Regions from separate parts of the Marinobacter sp. MIT932201 genome, predicted to be linked through region 1. Evidence: predicted binding sites of a transcription regulator. Region 1 holds the regulator's gene; each other region holds the start of a gene.
The links. Region 1 encodes FliA, which starts transcription of late flagellar genes. Its sites were predicted from a motif close to CTAAAGTTTNNNNNNNNNNNGCCGNTAA; they were not measured.
Positions count from the first base shown of each region.

Region 2: the regulator FliA is predicted to act here: its motif matches at 4,787-4,814, upstream of SIC15_RS07405 (flagellar protein MotY).
Region 3: the regulator FliA is predicted to act here: its motif matches at 4,547-4,574, upstream of flgM (flagellar biosynthesis anti-sigma factor FlgM).

Region 1 is NZ_CP138917.1:2,811,109-2,821,709, reverse strand. Features, by position in the region: gene flhF (flagellar biosynthesis protein FlhF) at 1-665, shown strand, start outside; gene SIC15_RS12885 (MinD/ParA family protein) at 733-1,545, shown strand; gene SIC15_RS12880 (RNA polymerase sigma factor FliA) at 1,577-2,320, shown strand; gene cheY (chemotaxis response regulator CheY) at 2,483-2,866, shown strand; gene SIC15_RS12870 (protein phosphatase CheZ) at 2,887-3,672, shown strand; gene SIC15_RS12865 (chemotaxis protein CheW) at 3,689-5,857, shown strand; gene SIC15_RS12860 (protein-glutamate methylesterase/protein-glutamine glutaminase) at 5,923-7,074, shown strand; gene SIC15_RS12855 (flagellar motor protein) at 7,074-7,814, shown strand; gene motD (flagellar motor protein MotD) at 7,833-8,615, shown strand; gene SIC15_RS12845 (ParA family protein) at 8,813-9,610, shown strand; gene SIC15_RS12840 (chemotaxis protein CheW) at 9,603-10,412, shown strand; gene SIC15_RS12835 (chemotaxis protein CheW) at 10,547-10,601, shown strand, end outside.
Region 2 is NZ_CP138917.1:1,622,445-1,633,045, forward strand. Features, by position in the region: gene SIC15_RS07385 (SDR family oxidoreductase) at 1-457, shown strand, start outside; gene SIC15_RS07390 (methyl-accepting chemotaxis protein) at 614-2,860, shown strand; gene rnt (ribonuclease T) at 2,940-3,596, opposite strand; gene pyrC (dihydroorotase) at 3,641-4,672, opposite strand; gene SIC15_RS07405 (flagellar protein MotY) at 4,858-5,775, shown strand; gene SIC15_RS07410 (histone deacetylase family protein) at 5,782-6,708, opposite strand; gene SIC15_RS07415 (GNAT family N-acetyltransferase) at 6,917-9,661, shown strand; gene rdgC (recombination-associated protein RdgC) at 9,720-10,601, opposite strand, start outside.
Region 3 is NZ_CP138917.1:2,006,110-2,016,710, forward strand. Features, by position in the region: gene SIC15_RS09030 (CBS domain-containing protein) at 1-100, opposite strand, end outside; gene mnmC (bifunctional tRNA (5-methylaminomethyl-2-thiouridine)(34)-methyltransferase MnmD/FAD-dependent 5-carboxymethylaminomethyl-2-thiouridine(34) oxidoreductase MnmC) at 174-2,057, opposite strand; gene SIC15_RS09040 (peptidylprolyl isomerase) at 2,062-2,682, opposite strand; gene SIC15_RS09045 (pilus assembly protein PilB) at 2,901-3,650, shown strand; gene SIC15_RS09050 (flagella synthesis protein FlgN) at 3,681-4,151, opposite strand; gene flgM (flagellar biosynthesis anti-sigma factor FlgM) at 4,159-4,485, opposite strand; gene flgA (flagellar basal body P-ring formation chaperone FlgA) at 4,661-5,362, opposite strand; gene SIC15_RS09065 (chemotaxis protein CheV) at 5,551-6,480, shown strand; gene SIC15_RS09070 (CheR family methyltransferase) at 6,518-7,345, shown strand; gene SIC15_RS09075 (MFS transporter) at 7,349-8,545, shown strand; gene SIC15_RS09080 (flavin reductase family protein) at 8,545-9,162, shown strand; gene SIC15_RS09085 (LysR family transcriptional regulator) at 9,181-10,080, shown strand; gene SIC15_RS09090 (hypothetical protein) at 10,191-10,556, shown strand; gene SIC15_RS09095 (cupin domain-containing protein) at 10,585-10,601, opposite strand, start outside.

The DNA of each region.
Region 1 (10,601 bases):
CCTCTCGCATGGAGTGGCTTGATGAGGGGGGCGCCTATGCGCTGGTGGGTCCTACCGGTTCCGGCAAGACCACCACGATTGGAAAGCTGGCGGCGCGGTATGTGCTCAAGCATGGCTCCGACTCCCTGGCTCTGGTCACCACCGATCGATACCGGGTGGCGGCGCACGAGCAGCTGTTCGTGTTCGGTCGTATCCTGAATGTGCCGGTTCGGGTGGTGGATGAGACTCACAGCCTGGACGATATTCTGGACGAGCTGTCAGACCGTCACCTGGTTCTGATTGATACTGCCGGGCTGACAAGTTCGGATAAAGGTTATCAGGAACAGCTGGCCGAACTGGCTCGCAGCCATCACAATGTCAAAACGCATCTGGTCGTCTCGGCAACCAGTCAGCCGCGCATCATGAAATCCGTCTGGCATTGCTATAAGATGGCAAATCTTGCGGGCTGTGTGATGACCAAGATCGATGAGGCCCTCACATTGGGTGAGTCCCTCGGTTTTGTCATGGAAACCGGTCTGCCGGTAGCCTACTACACAGACGGGCAGAAGATTCCTGAAGATCTGCACCACGCAGAAGCTGTTCCGCTGGTGCGGCTGGCCGTGGATCGGCTTAAAACACTCCAGCAACAGCAGGCGGTCGCAGAGGGCCTGAAAGAGCACGCCTGAGACCGGACAGATTGACAGCAGGCGTCGGAAACGCACCGGCGAAACGTGGCAAGAGACAAAAAACAGTATGAGCAGAGCACATCCGGTACAGGTGATTGCAGTTTCCGGCGGTAAAGGTGGAGTCGGCAAGAGTAACGTGTCGGTCAACCTCGGAATTGCCCTGGCGCAGAAAGGCCGGAGAGTGGTGCTGCTCGACGCCGATCTTGGGCTCGCCAACATCGACGTATTGCTGGGCATCACCGCCAACCGTAACCTTCAGGATGTTCTGGCAGGCGACTGTGACCTCAAGGACGTTCTGGTAAATGGTCCCGGCGGCATAAAGATCGTTCCTGCCTCCTCAGGTACCCAGCGGATGACCCAGCTCAGTCCCATGGAGCATGCCGGGCTCATTAATGCGTTCAGCGAGCTGGGGGATCAGATCGATGTACTGATTGTCGACACTGCCGCCGGTATCTCCGAATCGGTGGTCAGCTTTCTCAGGGCGTCCCAGGAGTTACTGTTGGTTGTGTGTGACGAACCCACGTCCATCACCGATGCCTACGCCCTGATCAAGCTGATGAACCGGGATTATGGAACCAATCGTTTCCGCATTCTTGCCAACCAGGTGCGGAATGAGCAGGAAGGCCGGCATCTGTTCGAAAAACTGACTCGGGTCACCGAGCGCTTCCTCGATGTGGCACTACAATATGTCGGTATAGTCCCCTACGATGAGGCAGTGAAGAAAGCAGTCCAGAGACAGAGGGCAGTGCTGGATGCCTATCCCAGAGCGAAAGCCTCCCTGGCCATCAAGTCTCTGGCCGACAAGGTAGACAGCTGGCCGTTGCCGTCCTCTCCCCGTGGACATCTGGAATTCTTTGTGGAGCGGCTCGTCGAAGTCTGAATCGGATCCAGTCAAACAAGAAACCGGATACATGACATTGGCGAAAAACCTCGGAATCTATAACCAGTCGGGTGCGCAGAAGGCATCTCAGCTTGTTGAGCAACACGCGCCGCTGGTCAAGAAAATTGCCCTCCATTTGATGGCCCGCCTGCCGGCTTCCGTTCAGCTTGAAGATCTTATGCAGGCCGGCATGATTGGCCTGCTTGAGGCTGCCCAGCGATACAGTTCCACCAAAGGAGCCACCTTCGAGACCTACGCCGGTATCCGGATTCGTGGGGCGATGGTCGATGAAATTCGCAAGGGCGACTGGGTTCCCCGCTCCGTGCATCGAAACGCCCGTCGCATTTCCCAGGCCATCAAGGCTGTGGAAGACCGGCTTGGCCGGGAAGCCCAGGATCAGGAAGTGGCCGAGGAGCTGGGCATGGAGCTTGCTGAGTATCATTCCTATCTTTCCGATTCCAACAGTGGCCGACTTTTTAGCCTCGATGAGCTCAATGAATCCGGAGAGCTGCCGATAGAACAGACAGAGACGCAGGATAACCCTCTGGAGGGGTTGTCCTCCGATGCCTTCCGGCGGAGCCTGGCTGAGGCCATTGAAGACCTGCCGGAGCGGGAAAAACTGGTTCTGAGCCTTTATTACCAGGAAGAGCTGAACCTCAAGGAAATAGGCGCCGTGCTGGGCGTCAGCGAGAGCAGGGTCAGCCAGATTCACAGCCAGGCTGCCTTGCGCCTTCGGGGGCGGTTGTCGGATTGGCGCCAGGAACCGGACAGCTGATTGCGTTCAGTCTGTGTCTGCGAAGGGGCAGTCTGTAGTTTTTGGTAACCGATGCTTTACAACGGAAGCAAAGGTCTGACAATAAGCGGTTTAAACAGCGGCCTGCTAGACTTTGAACGCGAAGGTCAAACGAATTCCGGGTGTTACTAACTGGAGGTCCCATTGGACAAAAACATGAAAATCCTCATTGTGGATGATTTCTCCACAATGCGACGGATCATCAAAAACCTGCTGCGTGATCTGGGCTTCACCAACACCGATGAAGCAGACGATGGCAACACAGCCTTGCCGATGCTGAAGAGCGGCAAATACGACTTTCTGGTCACCGACTGGAACATGCCGGGCATGTCCGGGTTCGATCTTCTGAAGGCTGTCCGGGCTGACGAGAATCTGAAAACCCTGCCGGTATTGATGGTAACGGCTGAGGCGAAGCGCGACCAGATTGTTGCCGCGGCTCAGGCGGGCGTGAACGGCTACGTTGTCAAACCGTTCACTGCCGCTGTGCTCAAGGAAAAGATTGAGAAAATCTTTGAAAGAATCCAGTAACCAGAGGTCGGATGGCTCTCATGAGCGATAGCAAAAAGAACCATCGGGGCCTTGAGCCGGAGGTGACCGAAAAGCTCCAGCGGCAGGCAGCAGAGCTGGCAGAGAGTGTTGATGCCGGTGATTATGCCAAAGCCATGACCCTGATCAATGAACTCAGCGAGGTCAGGGATCAAAGTCTGTACCGCGAGGTAGGGCGATTGACCCGGAGCCTGCACGAAGCCATCCGGAACTTCCAGATTGACCCCCGGAACGCGGAACAGCAGGAAGCGCTGTCGAAGATGACAGACGCCTCCGATCGCCTCGAATACGTTGTGCAGATGACCGGCGAAGCGGCCAACCGCACCATGGACCTGGTTGAGGAAACCATGCCGGTGGCCAACGCGTTTCGTGAAGAAGCGGCCTCCTTGCGGGACGAATGGCAACGTCTGCGTCGTCGGGAGATGCAGCCGGCGGAGTTCCGGGAACTGTACGGCCGTATTGATCGCTTTTTTGTCAGCACAGCCAGCGACGCTGACACCATGTACAACAATCTGTCGGAAATCCTGCTTGCTCAGGATTATCAGGATTTGACGGGCCAGGTTATCCAGAAGGTCACCGCCCTGGTAAAAGAGGTTGAGGAGCAGATGCTCAGCCTGGTGGTGATGGCCAGCCATGTGGATCAGCTCACCGGCACCGTGCACCAGATTGAAGAGAAGGAAGAATCTGCAGAGAAGGGCGTCGGGCCCCAGATCAAGGCCGATGAGCGTGAAGATGTAGTTTCGGGACAGGATGACGTTGACGACCTGTTGTCCAGTCTCGGTTTCTGAACAAAGAGGGTAACGCATGGCGTTTGATGCTGATGAAGAGATTTTGCAGGACTTCCTGGTAGAAGCCGGTGAAATTCTCGAAAAGCTGTCAGAGCAGTTGGTAGATCTTGAGCAACATCCTGACGACAGTGATCTGCTCAACGCCATTTTCCGTGGCTTTCACACCGTTAAAGGCGGCGCCGGCTTCCTTCAGCTTGAAGCGCTGGTAAATTGCTGCCACTCCGCCGAAAACGTTTTCGACACTCTGCGCAATCACAAGCGTAAGGTGGACTCTGAACTGATGGACGTGGTTCTGGAGGCCCTGGATAACGTTAATGCCATGTTTGAAGAGGTTCGCAATCACGAGGAACCAACACCGGCTCCGGACGAACTGATTGCCCGCCTCGATGCCCTGGCCCTGCCAGAAGGTGAGGGAGCGCCTGTCGCTGCCCCTCAGCCAGAGCACGAAGAGAGTGAACCGGCGGAGGATGGCGGCGACATCACCGACGACGAATTCGAACAGCTTCTGGATGCCTTGCAGGACGAAAAGAGCGAAGAACAGGCACCGGCTTCAGACTCCGGAGCGTCTTCCGGTGACCGGGAGGGTTCCGGAGATGACGAGATAACCGACGACGAGTTCGAGGCGCTGCTCGACCAGCTGCACGGAAAAGGGCAGTTTGCCGGCGCACCTGCGGGCGAGGACGAGGCTGTCAGCAAAGAAGAAAAGCCGGCGGCCAAGGCAGAAGGCGGTGGCAGCGACGATCTGATCACCGACGACGAATTCGAAAAACTGCTGGACGATCTCCATGGCAAGGGTGGAAGCCCGACTGCCGGCGGAGAGTCCTCCACTCCGAAAAAGCCCGCGGGAGCGAAGGAGCCTTCAGCGCCAAAAGAGCCTTCAGCAGCGAAAGAGCCCTCAGCGCCAAAAGAGCCCTCAGCGCCGAAAGAGCCAGCCAAGCCAAAAGCAGAGGCACCGAAGCCCGGGAAGCCGGAGACCAAAGGCGCTGCCACCCCTGCGATGCCCGCCCGCGAACACGCGCCCGCGGCTGAAACAACGGTGCGTGTTGACACCAAGCGTCTCGACGACATCATGAACATGGTGGGTGAACTGGTGCTGGTGCGTAACCGCTTGCAGCGTCTGGGCGCGGAAAGCGAAGACGAACACATGCACAAAGCCGTGTCCAACCTGGATGTGGTCACCACCGACCTCCAGTCTGCCGTCATGCAGACCCGTATGCAGCCGATCAAGAAGGTGTTCGGCCGGTTCCCCCGGGTTGTGCGTGACCTGGCCCGGAACCTCAAGAAAGAGGTCAACCTGGTGATGCACGGTGAAGACACCGATCTGGACAAGAATCTGGTCGAAGCGCTGTCTGATCCGCTGGTTCACCTGGTGCGAAACTCGGTCGATCACGGGATCGAAGCCCCGGAAGTGCGCGAGAAAGCAGGTAAGCCACGCCAGGGTACGGTAACCCTGTCTGCCGAACAGGAGGGGGATCATATCCTGCTGTTCATCGAGGATGATGGCGCCGGTATGGATCCGGAAGTGCTCCGTCGCAAGGCCGTCGAGAAGGGGATTTACGATCAGGATGCCGCGGATCGCCTGACCGATTCCGAGTGCTTTAACCTGATTTTCGCAGCCGGTTTTTCCACGAAGGAGCAGATCTCGGACGTCTCCGGTCGTGGCGTAGGCATGGATGTGGTCAAAACCAAGATAGGCCAGCTCAATGGACAGTTGAGCATTGAATCGCAACTGGGTAAGGGTTCCCGGATTGTCATCAAGGTTCCGTTGACCCTGGCCATCATGCCCACACTGATGATCATGTTGGGTGACCAATCGTTCGCGCTGCCGTTGGTGAATGTGGTCGAGATCTTCCATCTGGACCTGACCAAGACCAATATCGTCGACGGACGAGAGTGTATTGTGGTCCGGGAAAAGGTGTTCCCGCTGTTTCACATCAAACGATGGCTGGTGCGTGATGGTACTTCCCAGGAAGTGCCGGAGAACGCCCATGTGGTCATCGTAGCCATGGGGACCAAACAGGTCGGTTTTGTTGTCGACCAGTTGGTGGGGCAGGAAGAGGTGGTGATCAAGCCCCTCGGTCGAGCCCTCCAGGGTACGCCGGGAATGGCCGGCGCCACCATTACCGGCGACGGCAGGATCGCGCTGATCATTGATGTGCCAAGCCTGTTGCAACACTACGGCTAAGCCGGGCTTTCAGGTGACTGCGGCCATAGAAGGCCGAAGAACGATGGATTGGGTAGGAGAAGTGGATGACAGTTTCTGTCCTGGTCGTTGACGATTCAGGGTTTTTTCGCAAACGGCTGACGGAAATCCTGACCAGCTCCGGCCAGATCAAGGTGGTTGGGGCTGCAACCAACGGCCGGGAAGGCGTGGAGCTGGCCGAAAAGCTGCGTCCCGATGTGATCACCATGGATTACGAAATGCCGGTGATGGATGGCATCTCCGCCGTGCGCGAAATCATGCGCAAACACCCCATACCGGTACTCATGTTTTCTTCTCTCACCTATGAGGGCGCCCGCGTCACACTCGATGCCCTCGAGGCGGGTGCCGTCGATTTCCTGCCCAAGAACTTTGAAGAAATTGCCCGGGACAACAGCCAGCTCCAGAAAATCCTGATTGAGCGGATTCTGGACGTGGCCCGCAGCCGCCCTGGCAACCGCCCTGCAGCGCCGGCCCGCCCCGAACCTTCGGCGCCCACGTCCCGCGCTCCCGCCACGCCGGCCCGTCCTCGTGCGGAAGTCACGCCGCGCCAGCGGCCAGGCGCCCACAGCCCTGCGGCTGCGCCTGAACCCGAGGCGCAGAGGCGTCCTACCCGTCGAGGCCCGGCAAAGCATTACGCTGTGGTTGGCATCGGAACCTCCACCGGTGGACCTGTTGCCCTGCAACGGGTACTGACGGCGTTGCCCGCAACCTTTCCGGCTCCCATCGTGTTGGTACAGCACATGCCTGCCAGCTTCACGCCGGCTTTCGCTGAACGCCTGAACAAGCTCTGTCGGATTGAAGTCCGGCAGGCCGCGGATGGCGATGTGTTGCGGCCGGGACTTGCTCTTCTGGCACCGGGTGGCAAGCAGATGATGGTTGAGAACCGGGGTGGGCAGGCCAGGATCCGCATCCTGCCCGGCGACGAGCGGCTCAACTACAAGCCCTGTGTCGACGTCACCTTCGGTTCCCTGGCCCGCAGTTTCCCGGGCAAGACGCTCGGCGTCATTCTTACCGGCATGGGCTCGGACGGCAAGGAAGGGTGCCGGATGATGAAGCAGAGCGGGTCGGACATCTGGTCCCAGGATGAAAAGTCATCGGTTATCTATGGCATGCCCATGGCCGTTGCCAAGGCAGGACTGACTGACGACGTGCTGTCCCTGGACGAAATCGGTCCGCGTCTGGTCGAAGGTGTCTGCTGATGGATATCCTGAGTTTGCTCGGGGTCATACTGGCCTTTGCCGCAATTCTTGGCGGTAACCTGCTGGAAGGCGGAGCGGTTGGCTCACTGTTTAATGGGCCGGCGGCCATCATCGTCATCGGTGGCACTCTGGCCGCGACTATCCTGCAGACCTCGTGGCCCATGCTGAAGCGGGCTTTCACTCAGGTGCGCTGGGTCTTTTTCCCGCCGTTTATCAACCTTGAAGACGGTATCGGAAAAGTCATTGACTGGAGTGTAAAAGCTCGCAAGCAGGGCTTGCTGGGCCTTGAAGGGCTTGCCGAGCGCGAGCCGGAGCCCTTTGCCCGCAAGGGGTTGCAGTTGCTGGTCGACGGTGCCGAAACCGAGACCATCAGGGGCATCATGGAAGTTGATCTGGAATCCCGTGAGCAGAGGGATCTGGAGTCGGCCAAGGTGTTCGAGGCCATGGGTGGTTACTCGCCAACCATCGGCATTATCGGGGCTGTCATGGGCCTGATCCAGGTGATGACCAACCTTGAGGATCCCCAATCCCTGGGTAGCGGGATCGCAACCGCCTTTGTAGCCACCATCTACGGTGTGGCGCTGGCCAACCTCCTGTTCTTCCCGGTCGCTAACAAGATGCGCGGTATCGTGCGGGAGCGCACCCGCTATGAGGACATGATGATCGATGGCCTGATTGCCATCGCCGAGGGTGAAAACCCGAAATCCATCGAATTGCGGCTGCGGGGCTTCCTGCAGTAAGCATGCGCAGGCCAACTTATGCGGCGCCGTAGGCAACCCCAGGATGATCTGCACAACAAGGAGCGGTGGCTGATTTCCTACGCGGATTTCATCACCCTGCTGTTCGCCTTTTTCGTCGTGATGTACTCGGTATCGTCCGTTAACGAAGGCAAATACAAAGTCCTTTCTGAAACCCTGACCGGCGTGTTCAATGCACCCCAGCGCTCCTTCCAGCCAATCGAGATTGGCGACCAGCCCCAGAGATCGCTGAATGCGCCTGCCGAGAACGTAATCCCGCCGGCGGTGACCGAAGCGCCCCGAAATCCGGAGATGGACGCGCAGGCGCGGACCGAAGCGCTGCGAGCCATGGCTGACCAGCTTTCCATGGAGTTTGATGAGCTGATCAACCAGGGCGTGGTGTCGCTTGAGACCAGCGACCAGTGGCTGGAGCTGAATCTGCCCAACAGTCTGTTGTTTGGCAGCGGCGATGCCGAGCCCCATTACGATGCGTTCGAGGTGGTCGAGAAAATCGCCACGGTTCTGAACAACCGGGACAACGCTGTCAAAGTGGAAGGCTTCACCGATAATCAGCCGATCAGTACCTCCCGTTTTCCGTCAAACTGGGAATTGTCAGCCGCCCGGGCGGCTGCCATGGTCCGGATGCTGGTGATGGAGGGCATCGAGCCGGAACGTCTGGCGGCTGTCGGCTATGGCCAGTATCAGCCGGTTGCCCGGAATGACACGGAAGAGGGACGGCGCAGAAATCGGCGGGTGGTATTGCTGATTTCCCGTGACGCCAGTATCCGCGGCGCTATGCGCTGAATGGCATCGTCGGCAGATGCGTATAGAGCCATTGGCACGGTTCCTGTATTAATCCCCGTTAACAAAAAGGCGCCGGCAAGAGCTTGCCGGCACTCCCGAATGCAATTCGTTCAAGTTGCCCGGGGAGTGGCCGATAACCGGGCTGTGGCTATCGTTAAAGTTCGGCCACACCGACGTGTTCTCTGGAGAATCGAAGCGTGCGAATCTGGGCAGTAGCCAATCAAAAAGGTGGTGTCGGTAAAACCACGAGTGTTGTCGCGCTGGGCGGCCTGCTTGCCGAGCGAGGCAAGCGTGTTCTCGTTGTAGACCTGGACCCACACGGCTCGCTCACCAGCTGGTTCGGGTATGACCCGGATACCATCGCCCACAGCGTTTTCGATCTGTTCCAGCATCAGGGTAAGGTGCCCGAGGGTCTTCCGGCCCAGCTGATTACCGAAACCAGCTGCAAGGGGCTGTCCCTGCTACCGGCAAGTGCGGCTCTGGCTACCCTTGAGCGCAGGATGATCGGGGTTGAGGGCATGGGGCTGATTATCTCCAGGGCCCTGGCCCAGCTCTGGGACGACTTTGATTATGTCCTGCTCGACAATACTCCCTCTCTGGGGGTTCTGATGGTTAACGCCCTTGCGGCAGCCCAGCATCTGATCATTCCCGTGCAAACCGAATTTCTGGCCATCAAGGGCCTGGAGCGCATGCTCCACACCCTGAAGATGATCATGCGTTCCCAGAAAAACGAACTTTCTTACACCATTGTGCCCACCTTGTATGACCGGCGGACACAGGCGTCGGTGAAAAGCCTGAACCTGTTGCGGAAGACCTACCGCGAGTCCCTCTGGCAGTTTGCGATTCCGGTGGACACCAAGTTTCGGGATGCCAGCCAGGGCGGCATAACACCGTCCGCGCTGGATGCCGAAACCCATGGTGTCCGCGCCTACAGCCATCTGCTGGATGATCTCATGGCCCGGGTGGGCAGGGTGAAGGAGCGTCAGCATGGCTGACGATAAATTGACACGGCTGGCGGATCCGGAAACTGCCATTGCCAGTTATCTTGACGAACTGCTGCACACGGCCACTGATACGGCGCTTCGGGAGGAAATCGAAGCGCCGGAACCGGTGAAACCTGCACCTCCGGAACCGCGGGTGGCAACCCGCACGAAACCGGCATCTGTGCCAACCGTCGAAAAACCGCCGGCAAGACCTGAACCACCCAAACGGGTCCGGGAAACGCCGGCGGAACCTGAGAGGCCAGTGGTGCGACAGGTGCCGGAAGCGCCGGTGCCGAAGGCAAGGATTGAAGCTCAGCCTGCGCCGGAGCCGGCCGCGCCGCCGTCCCGCCCGGAGTGGTCAGAACAGCCCTTTGAGTGCCTCATTTTCACGGTGGCCGGTCTGCAGCTGGCGGTGCCTCTGATTCTGCTCGGTGCCATTCACCGCATTGAAGAAGAGATCCGGCCCATCCCGGGAAGTCCACGCTGGTACATGGGAATCCGCCCGGACCGGGATCAGAACCTGAGGGTGGTGGATACCGCCGAATGGATCATGGCAGGGCGGGTGCCGCCCGATGCCCGGGACAACTACCGGTTCGTGATCCGGCTGGATAACAGCGACTGGGGGCTCGCCTGTGATGACGTCGCCCAGTCCTTTACCCTCCGGCCGGACGAAGTGCGTTGGCGCACAGCCCGAAGCAAGCGTCCGTGGCTGGCCGGCACTGTGATTGACCACATGTGTGCGCTGATTGATGTGCGCACCATGGCAGACTTGCTGGTGAGGGCGGAAAGAGAGCACCATCTGGATCTGAGCTGACGCAAACAATGGTTACTGAATGAAACCGAGCCGTGCTGGCACGGTTTGTGCCCTTAACTATAGTATTGGGCACTGATGATATTTTTTTGACGATCAGGTTGCCCGCCGGGCAGCCCAAGAGGAGAAACATCGCTATGGCATCCCCGAGCGGACAAACCAATCAGGCCCAGGACGATCAGGTACTGCAGT
Region 2 (10,601 bases), 1.2 Mb from region 1:
AGTGAACATCTCGTCTATCGGGGTGTTGACCAACGCGCCCCGATTCTCGGCCTACGTGGCGTCCAAGTCTGCCCTGGATGCATTCAGCCGTTGCGCTGCTGCGGAGTGGTCAGATCGCAACGTGACCTTCACCACCATCAACATGCCGTTGGTGAAGACCCCGATGATTGCGCCGACCAAGATCTACGATTCGGTGCCTACCCTGACGCCGGACGAGGCCGCAGGCATGGTCGCTGACGCGATTGTTTATCGACCGAAACGCATCGCGACTCGTCTCGGGATTTTTGCCCAGGTGCTGCATGCCCTGGCACCCAAGATGGGCGAGATTGTCATGAACACCGGTTACCGGATGTTCCCGGATTCACCTGCCGCCGCCGGCAGTCGATCCGGCGAGAAGCCGAAGGTGTCCACAGAGCAGGTGGCTTTCGCCGCCATCATGCGGGGCATCTACTGGTAACGTGGTAGCGCCTGAATCGAGTGGGAGGGGAGTTACTTCCCCTCCCATTTCAATTGGTTAAATAAGATTCGCCTCTTTTTTGAGTTGTTCTGGGCTAAAGAAAACCTGCCGATAGCCGATGGTTAACATAAGAACAATATAAAAGAAGGGCTATTGATGACTCTCAAGAAACGTCTTTTGCTGACCTTGCTGCTGGTTGGCCTGCTTCCCGTCATTGCCATCTCGTTTTTTAACGCCGAAATTGCCCGACAGAGCCTGACGGAACAGGCGTTGCAACAACTCTCTATTGCGGCTACCAACAAGCAGCATAGTGTTGAAGATTATCTCAGCACTATTGCCCGGCAGCTGAAAGCCATGGCCAATAATCGCGGGACCCGAACGGCGGCCCAGGGGTTTGGTTTGGCATTTCAGAATTACGAAAAACTGGTACAAGAGGAGCAGTCGACCTTACGAGAAAACGTCGAGGCTTATTATCAGCAGAATTTCTTGCCACCCTTACAGCAAAATGGTGGTGCTAAGGGACGTTCAGCCTCGGATTTCGTTGCATCCCTCAGCAAAAACAGCCTGGCTCTGCAGATGGGTTACATCGTGGACAACCCGAATCCTGTGGGGCAGAAAGACGAATTGGTATCGGCCGACGTCCATATCGCGCAGTTTTATAACACCCTTCACAAACAGTGGCACACCTCGTTCAAGGAGTTTCAGGAGGCGTTCGGCTACTACGATATTTATCTCATTGATGCCGATACAGGCCATGTTATCTATTCCGTAGCCAAAGAGGTTGATTTTGCTACCTCCCTGAAAGACGGTCCCTACGCGGATTCCGGCCTTGCGGCAGCTTATCGTCAGGCGCTGTCTGACGGACAGGATACTGCTCCGACTTTTGTTGATTTTACTCGGTATGTACCGTCCTACGGTGCGCCCGCCGGATTTGTGGCAACCCCCATATATTCCGAAAAGGATGAGCGGCTGGCCGTGCTGGCCTTCCAGTTCCCCATCGACAGCCTGAACAACATCATGATGGAGCGAGATGGCATGGGCGAAACCGGGGATGCCTATCTGGTGGGCCCGGATAACCTGATGCGGTCAGACTCATACCTGGATCCGGAAAACCGCAGCGTTGTCGCTTCCTTTGCCGACCCGGAGAATGGGCGCATAAGTTCGACATCGGTGGATGAAGCTCTGGCTGGGAATTCCGGTGAAGGCGTGGTTACGTCCTACCGGGGCGAACCAGTGTTTTCCGCCCACAGGCCAGTTGCTGTAGGCGGGTTGAACTGGGCGCTGGTGGCGGAGATCAGCGAAGACGAGGCCTTGGCGCCCGTGCGTGAAATGTGGACGCTGGCCGCGATAGCCATTGCTATTGTGATCCTGGCTGTAGTGGCCGTGGCGGTCTGGACCGCAGTGCGGATCATGAAACCCCTCGGCAGAGACCCGGCCGAATTGCAGGCACTGGCGGAGCAGGTGGCTGCGGGTAATCTGGTCATCGATTCGTCCGAAAGTGACAGGGCAACGGGTGTTTACGGCTCCATGCTCAAAATGGTGTCGGACCTGAAAGAAGTGATCTTCAGGGTCGAGGAGGCTTCCCAGCGCCAGGCCAGTGCATCTGAACAATTGTCGGGTACTTCCTCACATACTCTGGAGAGTGTGAATCAGCAGGCAGAGCAGACTGAGCAGGTGGCGTCGGCCATTGAGGAAATGTCCTCCGCCATCAACGAAGTGTCCCAGAACACCGCGGAATCGGCAGCCAGCGCCAAGCGCACTCATGAGGCGGTCAGCCGCAGCGCAGCCGAGGTGGAATCCTCCGCTGAGGACACCCGTGCTATGGCCAGGGAACTGGAGGAAGCTGAGGCCGGCATAGAGGACTTGCGAAAGAATATGGAATCCATCACCAGGGTTCTGGATTCGATAAAGTCCATCGCCGACCAGACCAATTTGTTGGCTCTGAATGCCGCTATTGAAGCGGCCCGGGCCGGTGAACAGGGCCGGGGCTTCGCGGTGGTTGCGGATGAGGTGCGCAGCCTGGCCCAGAATAGCCAGAAGGCGACCGAGGAGATCAGTAGTTCCATCGAAACTCTGGTGAATTCGTCGGAGCGTGCTTCACAGGTGGTTACCCGCTGCAGCGTCCAGGCCAGCGGTATTTCCGAGCGGGCAGGAGCCGTTGTATTACAGCTTCGCGAGGCAGTGGAGGAGGTCACCCGGATGTCCGGTATGGCGGAGCAGATTGCGACTGCATCCGAAGAGCAATCAGCCACAGCCGAAGAAGTAACGCTCAACGTATCTACAATTGCAGAAAAGTCCGTTGAGACCAAACAGGCCATGGCCCAGATATCAGAAGCCAGTGGTGACCTGGCCGAGTTGTCTCATCAACTGAAAGATTCGCTGTCCCGGTTTAAAGTCAGCTGAGTACCAGAAGGCGTTAAAATCTTAGGCCATGCTCGGCACACAAATAAAAACCCGCTACGGCGGGTTTTTTTAATGGCGTTTACTCGGTCTCTTCGGGGATCACAGGAGGTGGAAAGCCGCCCAGCTCTTTCCATCGATTCACAATGCCGCAGAACAGGTCCGCAGTCTTTTCCGCATCATAGGCTGCGGAGTGGGCTTCCTTATTGCTGAACGGAATGCCCGCGATCTTACAAGCCTGGGCCAGAACCGTATGGCCGTACGCCAGGCCGGCCAGAGTGGCGGTATCGAACGTGGAAAAGGGATGAAATGGATTGCGCCGGATATCTGCTCGCAGTGCGGCCGCAAAGATGAAATTGTGGTCAAAAGTGGCGTTATGTCCCACCAGAACGGCCCGCTTGCAGTCGTGGTTTTTCACCGCCTTGCGAATCGGGCTGAAGATTTCACTGAGACCTTCCCGCTCGGGAACCGCTTCACGCTCTGGATTCCACGGATCTATGCCGGTGAAATCCAGGGCGGATTGCTCCAGATTGGCGCCTTCAAAGGGATCAATCTGTTGTACGTGGGTCTCCGCTCGCCGCACCCAGCCGTCGTCGTCCATGGTCAGTATTACCGCCGCCACCTCCAGCAGGGCATCCCGCTCGGGATTGAATCCTGCGGTTTCCACGTCGACGACAACGGGTAGAAATCCGCGGAAGCGGCGGGACATGGGATGCGGTGGTTTGTTTTCGTCAGTCACTCAAGCTCCGGTCTTGGCCGTGGGTGAGAAGGAATAGATCAGGTTTACGCCAGTCGCCAGTGAACGGTTTCACCGGCCTTGAGAGGCACGATGGTTCCGTCAGCCAATGGCAGCTCCGCCGGCATGGTCCAGGGTTCGCGAACCAGGGTAATGGTATCGGTGTTGCGCGGCAGGCCGTAGAAGTCAGGGCCGTTGAAGCTGGCGAATGCCTCAAGCTTGTCCAGAATGCCAAGCTCTTCAAAAATATCCGCATACAGGCCGATGGCGCCATAGGCTGAGTAACAGCCAGCACAGCCGCAGGCAGCCTCCTTGCGATCCTTGGCATGGGGAGCAGAATCCGTGCCCAGGAAAAAGCGTTTGTCGCCGCTGGCTACCGCGTCCCGCAACGCCTTCTGATGGCGGTTGCGCTTCAGAATTGGCAGGCAATAAAGGTGCGGGCGAATGCCGCCGACCAGCATATGGTTGCGGTTATACATCAAATGCTGGGGCGTCAGCGTCGCGGCAAGGTTGTCGCCGGTATGCTGCTGGACAAACTCGGCGGAATCGGCCGTCGTAATATGTTCCAGCACAACCTTGAGATTCGGGAAAGCCTCCAGGGTGGGGGCCAGGACCCGCTCCAGAAACACCTTTTCACGGTCAAAGATATCGATATCGGCGTCGGTTACTTCGCCGTGAACCAGAAGAAGCATGCCGCAGTCTGCCATTGCTTCCAGCACGGGATAGATGTTCCGTATATCCTTCACTCCGGAGTCGGAGTTCGTTGTCGCGCCCGCCGGGTAAAGCTTGGCGGCCACAACACCGGCGGCTTTGGCCTCGCGGATGGTTTCCGGTGTCATGCTCTCGGTCAGGTACAGGGTCATCAACGGCTCGAAGGCGGTGCCTTTGGCAGCCGCGAGAATCCGCTCCCGATAGGCTGCGGCATCAGCGGCGGTTGTGACCGGTGGCACCAGGTTAGGCATGATGATGGCGCGGCCGAAGCAGGCCGCTGTGGCCGGTACCACGTCGCTAAGAATGTCACCATCCCGAACGTGAAGGTGCCAGTCGTCGGGCCGGGTAAGAGTAAGCTTTTCTGTCATGGCAGTTGTCCGCAATACCTTATGCGAGGCGTGCTGTGGGGCCCTGGAGGATAGAGCCCCGAAAAATTTGGCGAATTATACCAGAAGGCGCGGGTGATTGTTTTCCGGCCGGAGCTAAAGAAAGGCAGACGCGGGCCGTTAAGCAATCAGAATCTGTTAACTACCGGACACTGATGGCACATACTATGGGATTCCGCCTCGGAAAACGTCTCAATACACTGCTGGCTTGCAGTCTTCCTGTGCTGCTTTTGCCGGCTGCCGGGCAGGCTGCCAGCTATGGTGCCGGTATCGAGAATAGCCAGTGGTATCTTGCCGAATCGGTATTCGAGTGTCGCCTGGTGCACGAGGTTCCCGGTTACGGTCGGGCCGTGTTCAATCATCGCGCGGGTGAAAGTCTGAGCTTTTTCCTGGAGTCTGATTCGACACCAATGCGACCGGGGCGTGGCAGTCTCGTGGTGGAGGCACCGGCCTGGCGTCCGGGTGTGGCGCCGAAGCCCCTGGGCACGGTCAATGTGTCGGATGATCGCCGCCAGGTCTCCCTGGACACACGCCAGGCCTTTGTTGTTGCCCACGGCCTGCTGGAGGGTATGCGCCCCACGGTTACCCGGGAATCCTGGTTTGATGGTCGTCCGGTGCGGGTGCAGGTGTCCAATATCAATTTTGCTGGTGAATACCAGCGCTATCAGCGCTGCACGTCGAATCTCTTGCCGGTGAACTTTGATCAGATTCAGCGTTCAAGGGTGCCCTTTGCCAGTGGCAGCACTCAACTGTCTGACGCCGACAGGCAGTTGCTGGACAACATCGTGCGCTACGTGAATGCCGACACCACGGTTGAGAGAATTTTCGTGGATGGCCACAGTGACAGCATTGGCAGTCGTATCGACAACCGCGCGCTTTCCGAAGATCGTGCCAATGTGGTGGCCGACTACCTCAAGGCGAGCGGTATTGATGAAAACATGATTACCGTTCGGGCACACGGTGACCAATACCCGGTATCCAACCGGCCGGCGGATAACCGCCGCACCAATATCCGCTTGCAGAGGGCAGGTGATCGCCCAGAGCTTCAGCAGGCCAACGGGTATGGCGGTGAGCCCCGGGGATAATCGCTTTCAGTAAACCGAGTTCAATACTTCCAGATGGGCGTTTACGCTTTCTGCCAGGGCCCTCAGGTGGTATCCGCCCTCCAGCGTTGAAATGATGCGGTCGTTGCTGTGCTCACGTGCAACAGACACGATCATTTCCGTCAACCAGCGGTAGTCGTCGGTATCCAGATTCAGTTCCGCCATCGGGTCAAGTCTATGGGCATCAAAACCCGCGGAAATCAGAATGAGTTGCGGTTTGAAGTCGTTCAGCCGCTTCAGCCAACCTGCCTCCACCTGTTTCCGGTACTCTTCAGACGAACAGTTCGCTGCAATCGGAATGTTGACGATGTTGTCGGCCTGGCGGTGCACATGGGAGTGCGGGTAGAACGGGTGCTGGAAGCTGGAGCACATCAGGATTCGCTCGTCACCACCGACAATGTCCACGGTTCCGTTGCCCTGGTGCACATCGAAATCAATGATCGCGACCCGTTCAAGGTGATGGAAGGTGAGAGCGCGCATGGCGGCCAGGGCGACGTTATTGTAGAAGCAAAAGCCCATGGATTTCGCTCGCTCGGCATGATGGCCGGGCGGGCGCGCGCAAACAAAGGCGTTGGTTACCTGGCTACTCATAACCATATCCACGGCCTGGATGTTGGCGCCAGCGGCAAGGCGGGCTGCCCGCAAAGTGTCCGGCATCATGGCCGTATCCGGATCGGTAAACACGCGGCCCCTTGTGGGTTGCATCAGATCGAGTTGATGCAGGTACTTTTCGGGATGCACCGTCAATAACTGGTCCCGGGTGATCTCCTCCGGCCTCACCCAGTCGAGCTTCTGATCAAGACCGGTATCAGCCAGGTAGCTGATGATCGCCGCCAGACGCTCAGGGCTTTCCGGATGTTCCGGCCCCATGTTGTGTTTCATGAAGTCATCGTGGGAAAAGAATGCCGTGGTCATACGTCTCGAACTGCCTTCGATGTGCTTATATTTTCTTCAAGCTTATCAGGGAAAACCGCCTGATGCCGTGTTTCTTTGGTCTTATAGGGACGATAGCCATTTCACATCGGGGAATCAGGGCCTAAGATAAGGGTTACACTCATAAGTAACCTGTTTTATTACATTTATTCGCCAACGGCCTGCCGGCCACTCACATAGGAGAGTCAGCTTGAGCACCCGGTATCTGGAGAGCCTTTTCAATCCCGCGTCCATTGCGGTGATCGGTGCGTCGGAGCGGGCAGACAATCTTGGCGGCATGGTATTGCGGAACCTGATGGGGGGCGGTTATCCGGGGCGCCTGCTGGTGGTCAACCAGAACGATTACGACAACGTGCACGGTGTACCCTGCGTCAAGAAAGTCTCCAAAATGGACTTTTCCCCGGATCTGGCCATCATCTGCACGCCGCCGGATACTGTGGCCAAGACCATCAAGCGGCTCGGGGAAGCCGGGGTGCGCACCGCCATTGTCATGACCGGTGGCATGTCCCGTACTCACAGTAAAACCGGTCAGCCTTTGATGTATTCCGTGCGCGAGGCCGCCAGGGAAACCGGGATCCGGGTGCTCGGCCCCAACACGATTGGTTTGATGGTTCCGGCACGTAGCCTGAACGCCACCTATGCCCACATGGGCGCGATCCCGGGACGGGTTGCTTTCGTAGGCCAATCCGGCACCATTGCCAGTTCGGTTATAGACTGGGCCTTTGCCCGGGGGGTGGGGTTTTCCTACTTCCTGACCCTCGGCGATGGCATGGATATCGATCACGACGATCTGATCGACTATCTGGCGCAGGACACCCAGACCCGCGCGATTCTTCTGCACATCGAGAACATCCCGAATGCCCGGCGGTTTATGTCGGCGGTGCGGGTAGCTTCCCGCACCAAGCCAGTGATCGCAGTAAAATCCGGGCGGGTACCGGAATCGGAGTGGTTTCCCCACGATCTGCCGGCCGGTTTGAAACGCAGCGATCCGATATACGATGCCATGCTCCAGCGGGCCGGTGTGCTTCGGGTGGACGGTCTTGGCCAGATGTTCGATGCGCTCGAGACGTTAACACGGATGCGGCCATTGCGCCGGGAAAGCCTGGCGATCATGGCCAACGGGGTTGGCCCGGGGGTGTTGGCCGTGGACCGCCTGGCGGACCTGGGCGGTGAGCTGGCGGAATTGTCGGATGCCAGTATCGAGGCCCTGGCCGAGCTGCTGCCACCTTACTGGACCCGAAAGAACCCGATCGATCTCAACTACGATGCTTCCCCGGAGTTGTATGGGCAGGCGATCAAGATTCTTGCCAAGGATCCGGAAGTGGCAAACGTTCTGGTGATGTATGCGCCAAGTCTGACAGAGGACAGCCTCCAGATTGCTGACGCGGTGGTGCAGGCTTCCAAGGGCACCCGTCTGAACGTGTTCACCTGCTGGCTGGGCCAGAGTACGGTCATGGATGCGCGGGAGGAGTTTTACCGGGCCGGGCTGCCGTCATTCTTCAATCCCGAAAAAGCCGTCATGGCGTTCATGCAGCATGTGCGTCATCAGCGTGTTCAGCGGCTGCTCACGGAAACACCCGAGTCCTTTACCGATCACTTTGCAGACCGAACCCACACCCGTCACGTGGTCAGCCGGGCATTGCGCTCTGGCCGGTATCATCTGTCGAACCGGGAAGCCCGGGATCTGGTGAGTGATTACGGCATCAGCACCATCGACACCATGTACTGCGACGATATGGAGGAGGTCCTTGAGGTTTTCGCAGTTGAGCGGCGTCCCATCGATATCACCATCATCCATGAGCAGGCCTGCCATCCTTTCCTCGACCTGAGTCCTACCCAGCGCCGATACAAGGGCACGGTACAGAAGCTCAACAGCGAAGCGGCCATCATGGACTCCTGCCGCTACCTGATGGACGAATACCAGAGCCACTTTCCTGGCAGTGGCTTTCTCGGCTTCGCTGTTCAGCGTTCCTATCAGCACGTGGGCGGGATTGAGTTCAGTGTTGGTATTACCCGGGATCCGTTATTTGGCCCACTGGTAGTATGTGGTGCAGCGGGCGCCCAGATCAACGTGATGACCGACCGGCAGATTGCACTGCCGCCATTGAACATGGTGCTGGCCCGGGAGCTTCTGCGCCGGACTTATATGTACAAGCTGTTGAAAGAGCACAGCCTGAAGCCGGAAGAGGATATCCGGGCGGTGTCCGAGACGCTGGTCACCCTCTCCCAGATCGTCATCGACATTCCCGAAATACAGGGGCTGGAGATTTCGCCGCTGCTGTTCAACGAGCAGGGGGCTGTGGCTGTGAATATCGCCATCAATCTGGCCGACAAGCCAGGCCGGCCGATTATCCAGCCATACCCGCGCGAACTCGAGGAGTGGATTGTACTGCCGAAGTCCGGGCGGCGGGTCATCATCCGGCCGGTACTGGCCGAAGATGAGCCCGCGCACCGGGCGTTTCATGAGCTACAGTCGCCAGAATCCATCCGCTACCGGTTCTTCCAGTACCGGAAGCATTTCTCCCGGGAGGACGTTGCCCAGATGGTGCAAATCGACTACGACCGGGAAATGGTTTTTATTGCCAACGCGCCGAGGGAAGACGGAGAAGGTGAGGAAACGCTGGGCACCGTGCGCACCTGGACTGATGCTGACAACCTGCAATGCGAGTTCGCGGTCATGGTGCACGATAAAATGAAAGGGGAGGGCCTGGGCGTTGCCCTGATGCAGAAGATGATCGATTACTGCCGTTCCCGGGGCACCATGGAAATGGTTGGCAACGTGTTGCCGGACAACCGCCCCATGTTGCAGCTGGCGGAACACCTGGGTTTCGAGATCAAGTTCAATATCGAAGAAGAGGTGATGGATCTGCGGCTGGTTCTGAACGAGCCGGAAAAGGACTGGCAGAGAGAGCGCCTGGGCAAGAGCGCCCATTGAGCGGTAAGGGGAAAGACGGGGTCAGATTGATTATGCACCTGACCCCGGGGTATCGGCTTTATTCTTCGACAATCGCTGAACGGTCTTCACCACCCAAGGCTTCGAGAAGCCCCGGGATCAAGCGGGACAGCTCCAGGGTCATCAGCGTGAAGGCTGCATCAAACTTGGCAACGGCATCATCCACATCGACGTCGTCCAGTTGATCCTGGAGTGTTTCGCCGAATTTCAGGCGACGGATGCCCAGCTCTTCATCCAGCACGAAGGAGACGTTGTCGTCCCAGGTCAGTGACAGCTTGGTCACCTGCATGCCCGCATCCAGATGGTTGCGGATTTCATCGGCTTTCAGGTCCAGGCCTTTGCAGCGCACCACACCACCATCTTCAGACGGATCTTTCAGCTCGCATTCACTGCCCAGAACCACCTTGCCAGGCAGATCGACGGATTCGTTCAGCCAGCCGGTGAAGGTAAAGGCAGGCGCCTGCTCCACGGCGGGCGGACGAACCGGCAGCGAGCCAAGGCTCTTGCGCAAGGTGGAGGCCAGATCTTCCGCCTGTTTGGCGGAGCCGGCATCCACTACCAGGACACCGTCCTGAGGCGCGAGATAGGCGAAGCAGCGGCGATTTTTGGAGAAGGCCTGGGGCAGCATCTCCAGCATCACCTGTTCCTTGATTTCATCCTTTTCTTTGCGCCGGACCTTGCGGCCCTGCTCGAATTCGATAGCTTCGGCCTTTTCTTCAACCGCCTCTTTCACCACCGGGCCCGGAAGAATCTTCTCTTCCTTGCGCAGGGCTATCAGGTGATAGCCGTTAGCACTGTGAACCAGCTGTTCGCCATGCTTGCCCAGGGGTGGAACCCAGCCCTGGCGGCTGGTTTCCTGGGGGCCGCAGGGTTTGAAGGCGTCGGCCTGCAGTTTTTCTTCCAGCTCTTCGGCGGAGATATC
Region 3 (10,601 bases), 800 kb from region 1:
TTTCTGCCAGCTCCGTGACATCGCCCACGGGCCTTGCCCGGAATGTCTCCGGTAGCCGGGTGCCGACCGGTCGGCCGGGTTCGCTGACATAAATGGACATGGGTTCTCTCCGTGACTATGCCACTCTTTCCACGGTTAACGGCAGTCTGACCGGAAACTTCAGAAGTAGTTTATTACGAAACCGCCATATCAGTCTGGTACAGACGCCGTGTTTCCAGCCGTCTGACGAGGTTCGCCGGGAGGCAGGCAGGCTGCCCGGTCAGTTGGTCCGCCAGATACTCGGCCAGCAGCGGAGCGTAGGTCAGGCCTTTGCTGCCGAGGCCGGTGAATAGAAAGAGTCCATCCAGAGAAGCGCTTTCGCCATCGAATACCGGGCCGGCGACGGGCTGGTAATCGTGTGTGGTGCATCGAAAGGCGACCCGGCCGTCCAGATCCGCGCCACCGGGTTTTTCGCTTGTGGAAGAAAACAGGGACGGCAGCATTGAGCCGAGTTCCTGCATGTTTTCGTTATGGCTTTCGATCGTCGGCAACGGGTTGTTGTCGCGAAGATCAAAGGTGGCTCCGGTCACGGCGATCTCACCGAGCGTCGGATTCAGGTACCGGTTACCACAGATAACGGCCTTGGGGCTGATAATGGCTGGTGTCGGAAGGTGCGAAACCTGGCCCCGTATTGCTTTCAGGCGAAAGCGTCCCTCTGTCGGAATGAGTTCCGGGCTGAGATGACCCGAGCAGATGGCCACGCGGTCGGCCACGATGGGCGATCCGTCTTCCATGGATATGTGCCATTGCCCGTTGCAGGGCCGGAGCCCGCTGACGGTGGCACCGAACTCGGTCGATATCAGCGGGTGGTCAGTCAGTGCTTTGCACAGGTTTCCCGGCTCGAGCCAGCCACTGCCGGGAAACCAGAGACCGCCTGTTTGCGTCGGAACGCCGGCAAGTTCGCTGGCCTGATCCCGGTTCACCGGCCATAGAATATCCCCGGGGTATTCGTTTCGATCGAGAAATTTCGCCTGTCGGCCCTCTTCCCGGGGGCTGTGGGCCAACTGCAGCAGGCCAGTCGGATGCCAGTACTGGTTGCGCCAGTTGTTGTAAAAGCGCTGGGCAAAGGTCAGGGCCGTGAGGGCCAGTTCGGTCTGGTCGTTGAACTCAACTCCCAGTTTTACGTACAGGGCGCCCTGGGCGTTTCCGGACGCGCCATTCCCCGGCCCATGGGAATCAACGAGTGTGACGGACAGACCCCGCTCGGCGAGATTTCGTGCCAGCGTGCAACCTGCAATGCCCGCCCCGATGATGGCGATGGTCCCGGGTTGTTCGGGTTCAGCCCGGGCCGACGCCTCAAGTACTCCCTTCAGCATTTCCCGCTTGCGGCCGTACCCTGAGGTTTTCTCCATGTGGAATCCGGCCTCGAGGAAAGCCCGACGGATCCGACCGACGGAAGTGAAGGTAGCCAGCGTTGTGCCCGGCTTGCTATGGGCACGAACCAGGCGGATGGTGTTCTCCAGCCACATGTCCGGATTGCGGGCCGGAGCAAAGCCGTCCAGAAACCAGGCGTCGGCTTTAAAATCCAGGGCTTCCCAGGCGTCATTGATGTCGCCGAAAAACAGCGTCAGTCGAACCCGCCCACCGTCAAGAACCAGTCGGTGAACCCCTCGCACCAGAGGTGGGTAATGCAGAAGCAGTTCGTCAGCGAGCACCTTTAACTCGGGCCACAAAGCGAGGGCACGAGTCAGGTCTTCCCGAGTGAGTGGGAAACGTTCCACCGAGACAAAATGCAGGGTAGCAGCATGGGTTGGCGCATGGTGGCGCCAGGCCTGCCAGGCTGCCAGAAAGTTCAGGCCGGTTCCGAAACCGCTTTCGGCAATAGCAAAGCTCCCGCCCCGGGGAATCTGCGAGAAGCGCTCCGGCAACTGGTTATGCTGCAGAAAAACGTGGCGGGTTTCCTCCAGGCCGTTGTCCCGGCTGAAGTAAACATCGCCAAACCGCTTTGATTCCGGGACCCCGTCGTGCCAGACCAGTTCAGCTGGCTCGATCGCAGGGGGCTGCAATGGCCGGTTCACGGTGTCAGCCTTCGGATTCAACCACGGTGACGGTTTCGATGGTCACAGGTTCCACCGGCACGTCGGCCATGCCCTGTTTCCGGGTGGTCTGTTTGCGGGCGATGGCATCGACAACACCCATGCCCTGGGTGACCTTGCCAAAAACCGCATAGCCCGGGCCGCGGACGCCGGCATTCAGAAACCCGTTGTCCGTAAGATTGATAAAGAACTGTGACGTTGCAGAATCCGGCGCACTGGTTCGCGCCATGGCAATGGTTCCACGAAGGTTCGGCAGGGTTTTTGTGGCTTCATTGCGGATCGGGGCGCGGGTCGATTTCCGGGACAGCTCCTCGGTAAACCCGCCGCCCTGGATCATGAATCCGGGGATAACGCGGTGAAAAATGGTGCCGTCGAAGAAACCTTCCCGGGCGTACTGCAGGAAATTGGCAACCGTATCCGGGGCGACATCCGGTCGCAGCTGGAGCTCGATTACGCCCTCGCTGGTCACCATGCGAACCATTGGCAGTGGCTCGTTGGCGGGCTGCTCATTGGTCTGGGCCATTGCCCAGGAGGCCGGCACCAGCAAGGCGAGAGCCATCAGCAGTACGGGTGTCACAGTTTTCAGGGGTTTTACCAAGTTTGTCATTTGCAACCGCTCTCTTTGTTATGCGCAGGCGTTTTAGCTGCGACAATTCAGCGAATTCTGTTATCAGGTGCCAGATCTTACCAGAAGGGGATGGTAAAACGATGACTGTATCCACGCACATTGCGTTGTGATCGTCTAACATTCCGGGTATCGGAAATCATGGATCACATTAGCCGGGCCGGGTTGTACGGTTTTCACTGTTCAAAAGGAGACACTGGGTGAGAATCCGTCAGGGATTTGAAGAAAAGTCACGCCTCGGGCGGCTGCTTGTTAATCGCGGCTACCTGTCCGAGAAACAACTGGATGAGGGCCTGAAGCTCCAGCGCGAAACCGGACAGCGCCTGGGTGAGGTGTTCATCCAGGCTGGCTGGATCAGCGAAAAAGAACTTCACCGGGTCCTCAAGCACCAGTCCCGGTATCGCAACGCTGCGGCGCTCGTCACAGCGGTAACGCTGCCATTCCAGCCCCTGGTCACCTTTGCGGCGAGCAATTCGGCCGAAGCGTCCCAGGCATCGTTGGAGGCTGGTGAATTGTATGACTGCGGTAATCTCGCTCCATTGAGCGAGACTGAGCTGGCGGCCGTCTCAGGTCAGGGAGACCCGAACCTGCTCGAGCGTATCGGTATTGTACGCGATATGGTTGAGAATCCGGCGGGTGACGGCGAACAGGGCGCAGACGGATCCCCGGATGTTATCGAGGGGCTGAAACTTACCGCCAATATTTTTGTACCGGTCCTCAACTTTCTCGACTCGGACCTGACCATTTCCGGTGTCCACTACCGCGAGGGGGAACCCCGCTATCGGGTGAGGGAGGATGGCGCCTTGATGCTTGCGTTCCCCGAGCGCATCGAGGAAATCCGCATGGACAATATCCGGGTCAGCGGTAGCCAGGGTGCCTCAATGGGTAACGTGAGTATCCACGACATCCGTTTCCATCCGGACTCCCAGATGACAATCTATACCCGATGAAGTAAAAAGCGTTGCTTGCCAGGGCCCTGCTCAGGCGCTGGCAAGCACTGTGCTGCTGGAAACTGTGGTCTGCTGGCCCTGGGCACCGTACAGCTTTTGCTGACCGGTGGCGCCACGGAAGATGTCGGTAAGCCGGGACAGGCGTTTTTGCAAATGGCTGATCACCCGACCGTTGGTCTGGTTCAGCGTCTGACAGGCCCGGAGTTTCTGATCCGCTTCCTGCCAGAGCTGGAACAGCTCAGAAAAACCGGCGCTGCGGATAAAACGGGAAGGCTCGCCACTTTCCGGGCGGTATCCCATCTGGACCAATGTCCGGATTTTCTGTTTGGCGCGTTCGCGAACGGCACCCAGAAGCTCGTTTTTTTCTTTGGTCAGAGTTTCCAGCTGGCGGAGGTCGGAACTGGCAAGGCATGTCTTTTCTTTTTCGAGAATATCAGCCAGCGTCTCCAGCTGACTGACATCCTGGGAAAGAAGGGTCTTCAGATCATCGATTGCGGCCATGGTTTACTCACCCGAAAATGCTTTCATCCATCTCAAGCATTTTCTGGGCCAGTTTCTCGGCGTCAATCTTGTAGGTTCCGTTCTCCAGGGCGGAGCGGATCTGTTCGATGCGGTCGTCATCCATTTCCGGATAATCGCCCAACTTCTGTTCAAGCTGTTTGAGATTCTTGGCCTGATTGCTCAGGCTGACGTTCTCGCCCCGGGCACCCTGGGCCTGGGTTTTCGCCTGTTCGTTGGTCGCCGGCTGGGTATTCTGGGTGCCGGCGCTCTTGTCGGCCGTGGTTCTCTGGGTGTTGACCTGGCCGGGGCCAATTCCATTTAAGTCAACTGACATATCTGTACCTGCTTGCCTGTCGCGCCACGTGAATGCAGCGCTTACTCGAGTTTATGTCTTCTTAACGGCGGGGCCGCGAAAACCTTTAGTAATTTTCAGTAGTTTTTTCGTCTCTTTTTTCTACCGGGTTTCCGGCAGGGATTTGCCGCACCGGCAAGCTCATGCCGAGGCGGGCTTACATCGGGATTTCGACATGACCTGGCGCAACAACGCTGGCCTTGATCGTGCGGGAGGATCGCAGATTCTCAACCAGAACCTGTTCGCCAACCCCTGCGCTGGCAAGGGCCTTCCCGCGCGAACGCACTGAGAATCCGCCCGTTTTGGCGGTGATGATAACATGGTCGCCCCGTTCCACGGCATTTGGCGCGGAGAGCATATCCGGCGTGATCAGCGAGCCTGCGTTGACCGACCGGCGCACTTCCATGCCAATGGCCTGTTGCGCGTCGGTAATGACGCCGCGCCGGGAGGCATTGATTTCAACGGACTGCTTGGTCACGAGGCCTTCGGTTACCCGTTCTCCCCTTGTCAGCGGTCTTGCCGCCACAAGGGCCGGCCCGTGGATGGAAACGGAAGCCGTCACAAACATCCGCCAGGGCCTTGATCCTTCGCAGGCCACCTGCATGGAAGGGCTGGTGCTTTTCCAGGGATCGCCACTGAATTCGACACTCAACGGCTTCTCGCATTCCGCGAGTGCAAGTCGGTCGTCGATGGAGCCCGGTTCAAAGGATACGGTGTAGCCTTCTGCGGCCTGTTCTCTGGCGAAGCCGTCAAGAAATTCCAGTGTTGCCTGGCGAATCTGTTCAGCGGTTGTGTCAGCCAGCAGCGGGGCGCTCAAGCAAGACATTAGCAGTATCAGAGCGAATTTGGTGGTGCGCATACGTAGCAGTTTGTCCTATGCTGTCAACAACAAGGCAGAAAAGCCCGAATCCGGCTAAGGATTCGATGGCAGTGGCCGTTAAACGGGCTAATCCGCCGCTGATATGACGGGTTTCCGTCAATCACGCTATTATTCAGTGACCAGCAAGATATATGCCGTTGTAATTCCGGCAGGCCAGGAGAATCCAAATGGCAGGGGTATTGGACAGTGTTAACCAGCGAACCCAGTTGGTAGGGCAGAATCGCCTGGAGCTCCTTCTTTTCCGCTTAAGGGGGAGGCAGATCTATGGGATCAACGTCTTCAAGGTGAAAGAAGTACTGCAGTGTCCGAAACTGTCGTCACTGCCAAACAGTCGGCCTGTTGTTCGTGGCGTCGCTCACAGCCGCGGTGAGACCATCCCCATCATTGACCTGAGCATGGCCATTGGCTTGCCCGGCATTCCTCAGGAAGAGCTGGCTACCAGCTTTGTCATCATTACCGAGTACAATCGCAAGACACAGGGTTTCCTGGTCACCGGCGTCGACCGGATCATGAACATGAACTGGGAAGACATTCTGCCTCCGCCCAAGGGAGCAGGGCGCGATGTGTACCTTACCGCTGTTACCAAGATTGATGATAAGCTGGTCGAAATCATTGATGTAGAGAAGATTCTTGCAGAAGTTTCTCCGCTTGGTGAGGATGTTACCGAGGCGGTTCTGAGCAAGAGTGCGGATCGCGTCCCGGGGCATCTCCCGGTGCTGGTCGTGGACGACTCCTCAGTGGCCCGTCGGCAGATCGAGCGCTGCCTGACTGCCATCGGGATGGAAGTCATCACAAAGAACGACGGCAAGCAGGCGTTCGAATACCTGAAGGAGGTGACTTCTGACGGTACAAAGGCGCGGGATCATTTCTCTTTGATTATCTCCGATGTCGAGATGCCGGAAATGGATGGTTATACCCTGGTCACCAAGGTGAAAGGTGACCCGGCCCTTGCAGACATGTTTGTCATGCTCCACACCTCCCTCAGTGGTGTGTTCAATCAGGCGATGGTGAAGAAGGTCGGGGCCGACGACTTTATGGCAAAGTTCAGTCCGGACGAGCTGGCGGAGCGGGTAATGGAGATCATCGACCAGGGTTGATGGCGCCGCTCGAAGATTCACTCAGAACAGAGATCCAATGAAAGCGGAAATAACGCCACAGGAATATGAAGCCTTCAAATCGTTCCTGCAGGATGCCTGTGGGATTTTACTCGGCGAGAACAAACAGTACCTGGTAAAAAGCAGGCTGCGCAGGATTCTCGAAGAGAACAGTCTGAATACCCTGGGTGAACTCCTTGATCGCCTCAAGCGTCCCGGGCGGGGCGGCCTGAAGGAGGTGGTCATCGATGCGATGACCACCAATGAAACTCTGTGGTTCCGCGACAATCACCCTTTCCGGATTCTCCAGGAAAAACTGCTCCCCGAGTTCGCTGAGCGCAAAACCGCCCAACCCCTTCGTATCTGGTCGGCGGCCTGCTCAACAGGTCAGGAACCCTACTCCATCGCCATGATCGTGGAAGAATTCCGGCGTGCGAGGCCCGGGAAGCTTCGCGACGTGAAAATCACGGCCACGGATATCTCCAAAAGCGTTCTGGAAGTCGCCCGCAAGGGTGAATACGAGATGATCGCCATTGGCCGGGGCCTGTCACCGGAGCGACAAAAGCAGTTCTTCACCCCGTCCCTGAACGGCGGCTGGCAAATCAAGCCGCAAATCCGGAGTATGGTGGAGTTCAAGGAATTGAACCTGCTTGAGCGCTACATGCTCGGCAAGTTCGACATCGTGATGTGCCGGAATGTTTTGATCTATTTTTCCGCAGATCTCAAGAAGGACATCCTTACCCGGATGCACGCCACCCTGAATCCCGGCGGCTACCTCGTTCTGGGTGCCTCCGAATCGCTGAACGGTTTGCCTCACCTCTACGAGATGGTGCAGTGCCATCCCGGAATCATCTACAGGAAAAAGTAGCCCATGCCCCTTAATGTCTGGGTCCTGGTTGCTGCCCAGGCGCTCGCCATGTGCACCGCGCCTTTTATTGTGTTTATCGGCAGCATACAGGGACGATTGCTGGCTCCAGCGCCTGAATATGCAACGCTTCCCGTAGGTCTGGTGGTGGTCGGTACTGTACTGGCCATCAAACCGGCAACCTCGTTGATGGAACGCATCGGGCGCAAGCGCGTGATGCTGCTCGGTGCGGTCATGGGCATCCTCGCCGGACTTCTCGGAGCGTTGGCCTCCTGGTCCGGCCAGTTTTCACTGCTGTGTCTGGCGGCTGTGGTCGGTGGTACCGGCCTTGCGGTCGTTCACCAATACCGGTTTGCCGCCATGGAATCCGTGGCACCGGGTATGGCCGGCTCTGCCGCCGCCCGTGTGCTGCTGGGTGGTCTGGTCGCGGCCTGGCTCGGGCCCGAAGTGGCGGGGCTGGGAAGCGGCGCAGCCGAGAAGTATCCGTTTCTGATCAGTTGGGTTGGGCTCGCCGTGGTTCAGGCCGCAGCCCTGTTGATTCTTGGTGCTGGCTACCGGGCCGGCGCTGAGCGAGTACAGGAAACGCGGCCTGGCGGAGGGCGTCCCTTGCGGGAAATTCTCGGCAACCCACTGGTTTGGGCCGCCATCAGTGCGGCCGCCATTGGCTATGCGGTGATGAGTTTCATAATGACAGCAACGCCGCTGAGTATGACCGAGATGGCCGGGCATGATCTGGACGACGCCAAGCGCGTGATTCAGCTTCATATCATGGCTATGTATTTACCCTCGCTGATCAGCGGCTGGCTGACCCGAGTTGTGGGCATACCGCTGATGATGGCCGCGGGATTGCTGGCGTATTTGGGCTGCATCGGCCTGGCGGCCAGTGGCGTGAGTTTTCATCATTATCTTTCAGCCCTTCTGTTACTGGGTGTCGGTTGGAATTTTCTTTTTGTTGGCGGCACAACGCTGCTGCCCCGGGGGTACCGGGATACCGAACGTTTCCGGGTTCAGGGTCTGAACGACATGATGGTCTTTGGCTCCCAGGCCACCGCTGCGCTGTCTGCCGGCGCTATTCTGAGCTGGCTGGGGTGGGGCGGCCTGGTTATGGTTGCAGTGCCATTCCTCATAATTCACGGATTGTTGATGACTCTGTGGCTGTTGCGCGAACGAGCGCCCGAAGCCGCCGTCAAAGGGAGAGAATAATGCTGATAGATTTCGAGGGTATGGATCCGAAGGACGCCTACCACATCCTGACCCAGACGGTTATCCCCCGACCGGTGGCCTGGGTGCTGAGTGAAAATCCGGACGGCGACTTCAATCTGGCGCCGTTCTCTTTTTTCACGCCCATTACCAGCAATCCACCCCTGCTGATGATTTCGGTTGGTAAAAAGCCGGCCGAGGGTGTTTCCAAGGACACCCGGGTCAATATTGAGGCAAGAAAGCATTTTGTGGTTCACATCGCCCATCGGGATCTCGCCGCCGCCGTTACGGAATCCTCACGAACGCTGCCCCATGGCGAATCGGAGCTCAAAAATCTTGATCTGGAGCTGGTGGATTTCGAGGGTACAGGCTTGCCGCGGCTCAAGGACTGTCACGTCGCCTTTGCCTGCGAGCTTTATGACATCAAGGAAATTGGTGCAGCGCCGCAGTCGCTGGTATTCGGGAAGGTTACCCGGGTTTGGGTATCGGATGCTGCGGCCCGTTACGATGACAAGAATCGTCTGACCTTCGACGGCGCTGCGATTGATGCCATTGGCCGCCTGGGTGGGAGCGAATATGTCACCTTCGGTGAGATTCTCAAAATTCCGCGGCCCTCCTGACGCTGACAGGACAGATCCATGGAACAGCTGAATCTTCGCCACCTGTATTATTTCTGGGTGATCAGTAGGGAAGGGTCGATCGCGCGCGCCAGCGAGGTCCTGGAACTGGCTCCGCAGACGCTCAGCGGCCAGTTGGCGACGTTTGAAGCGTCGGTGGGTGGTCGCCTGTTTTCCCGGGAGAGACGCAAGCTTATTCTCACGGACCTTGGCCGGCTGATTCTCGGCTACGCCGATGATATTTTCGCACTGACTGGCGAGCTTGCTGAGACCCTCCGGCTTGATCCTTCCGAGCGTCCCTTGACCCTGCGCGCCGGCGTATCGGCTTCCATTCACAAATTGATTGCCTATTACCTGCTGCAACCGGCCATGGCAGGTGAGCGCTCCGTTCAGCTGGAATGCCAGACGGGCCGGACCGAGGACCTGGTGCTGAGCCTGAAGCGCAAGGAGCTGGACCTTGTGCTGACTGACCGCATGCCGAAACTGCAAGAAGATGGCAACCTCACAGTGCATCCCCTTTCGGGGTCCAGCATGAGTCTGTATGCCGCACCGAAGCTCGCGAAAAAGCTGAGGAAAGGGTTTCCGGAATCCCTCAATGGCCAGCCGCTGCTGGCCAACGCCACCGACGCCCCTTACTTCGAGCGGTTGATGAACTGGTTCTCCCTGAACGGGGTCCGCATGAAACTCGTTGCCCGTGTCGACGATAGCGCCCTGATCAAAGTGTTCGGCAGCCAGGGCTATGGCGTTTTTGCCGCACCAACATCAATCCGTGAGGAGGTGTGTCGTCAGTATGAGGTAGAGCAGATTGCCTCAATCGATGAGGTAATGGATGAGTTGTTTGCCATCACCCGGGGCCGAAAAACTGCCCACGAGGGTGTTCGGGCGATCGTTGAGGCGCATGCTGACAGCAGAGAAGCCTAAGTACATCGAAAATGTCGAAGTTAAAAGCTCACAAAAGCTTATTTTATCGATTCCTGTTCCTGTCCATGATGGAGTTGTGAAAGGCAGCAACCCGAAGAGGAGCAGCAGCTATGAAAACCATCCACAAATTCCGTCTGGAACCGGGCAAGGAGCCGACCACGCTCACGCTCAAAGAGGGTTACAGGGTGGTGCGCAGCGAATACATCGTGCCCCACAAGGCCGTTTACCTTTGGGTAGAGCAGCCCCTGAGCGTGATCACACCGACCCTGGATCGCCAGTTCCGTGTCGCTTTCTCGGGTGAACCCGTGCCAGACAGTTTCGAGTATGTCGACACCGCTCTGGATCCATTTGGCCCTGAGGCGTATCACGTGTTTGCGGTCCCTGCGGACGAAGAGGCACTATTCAGTCCGGTGTCAGAGGGCGCAAGCAACGACGCATTCAGCAGGCACAACTGGCAACGCACAGCGATCTCTTAGCCTCTTCAGGGCCCTCCGGGGCCCTTTTTTAATGCGCTTCGATCG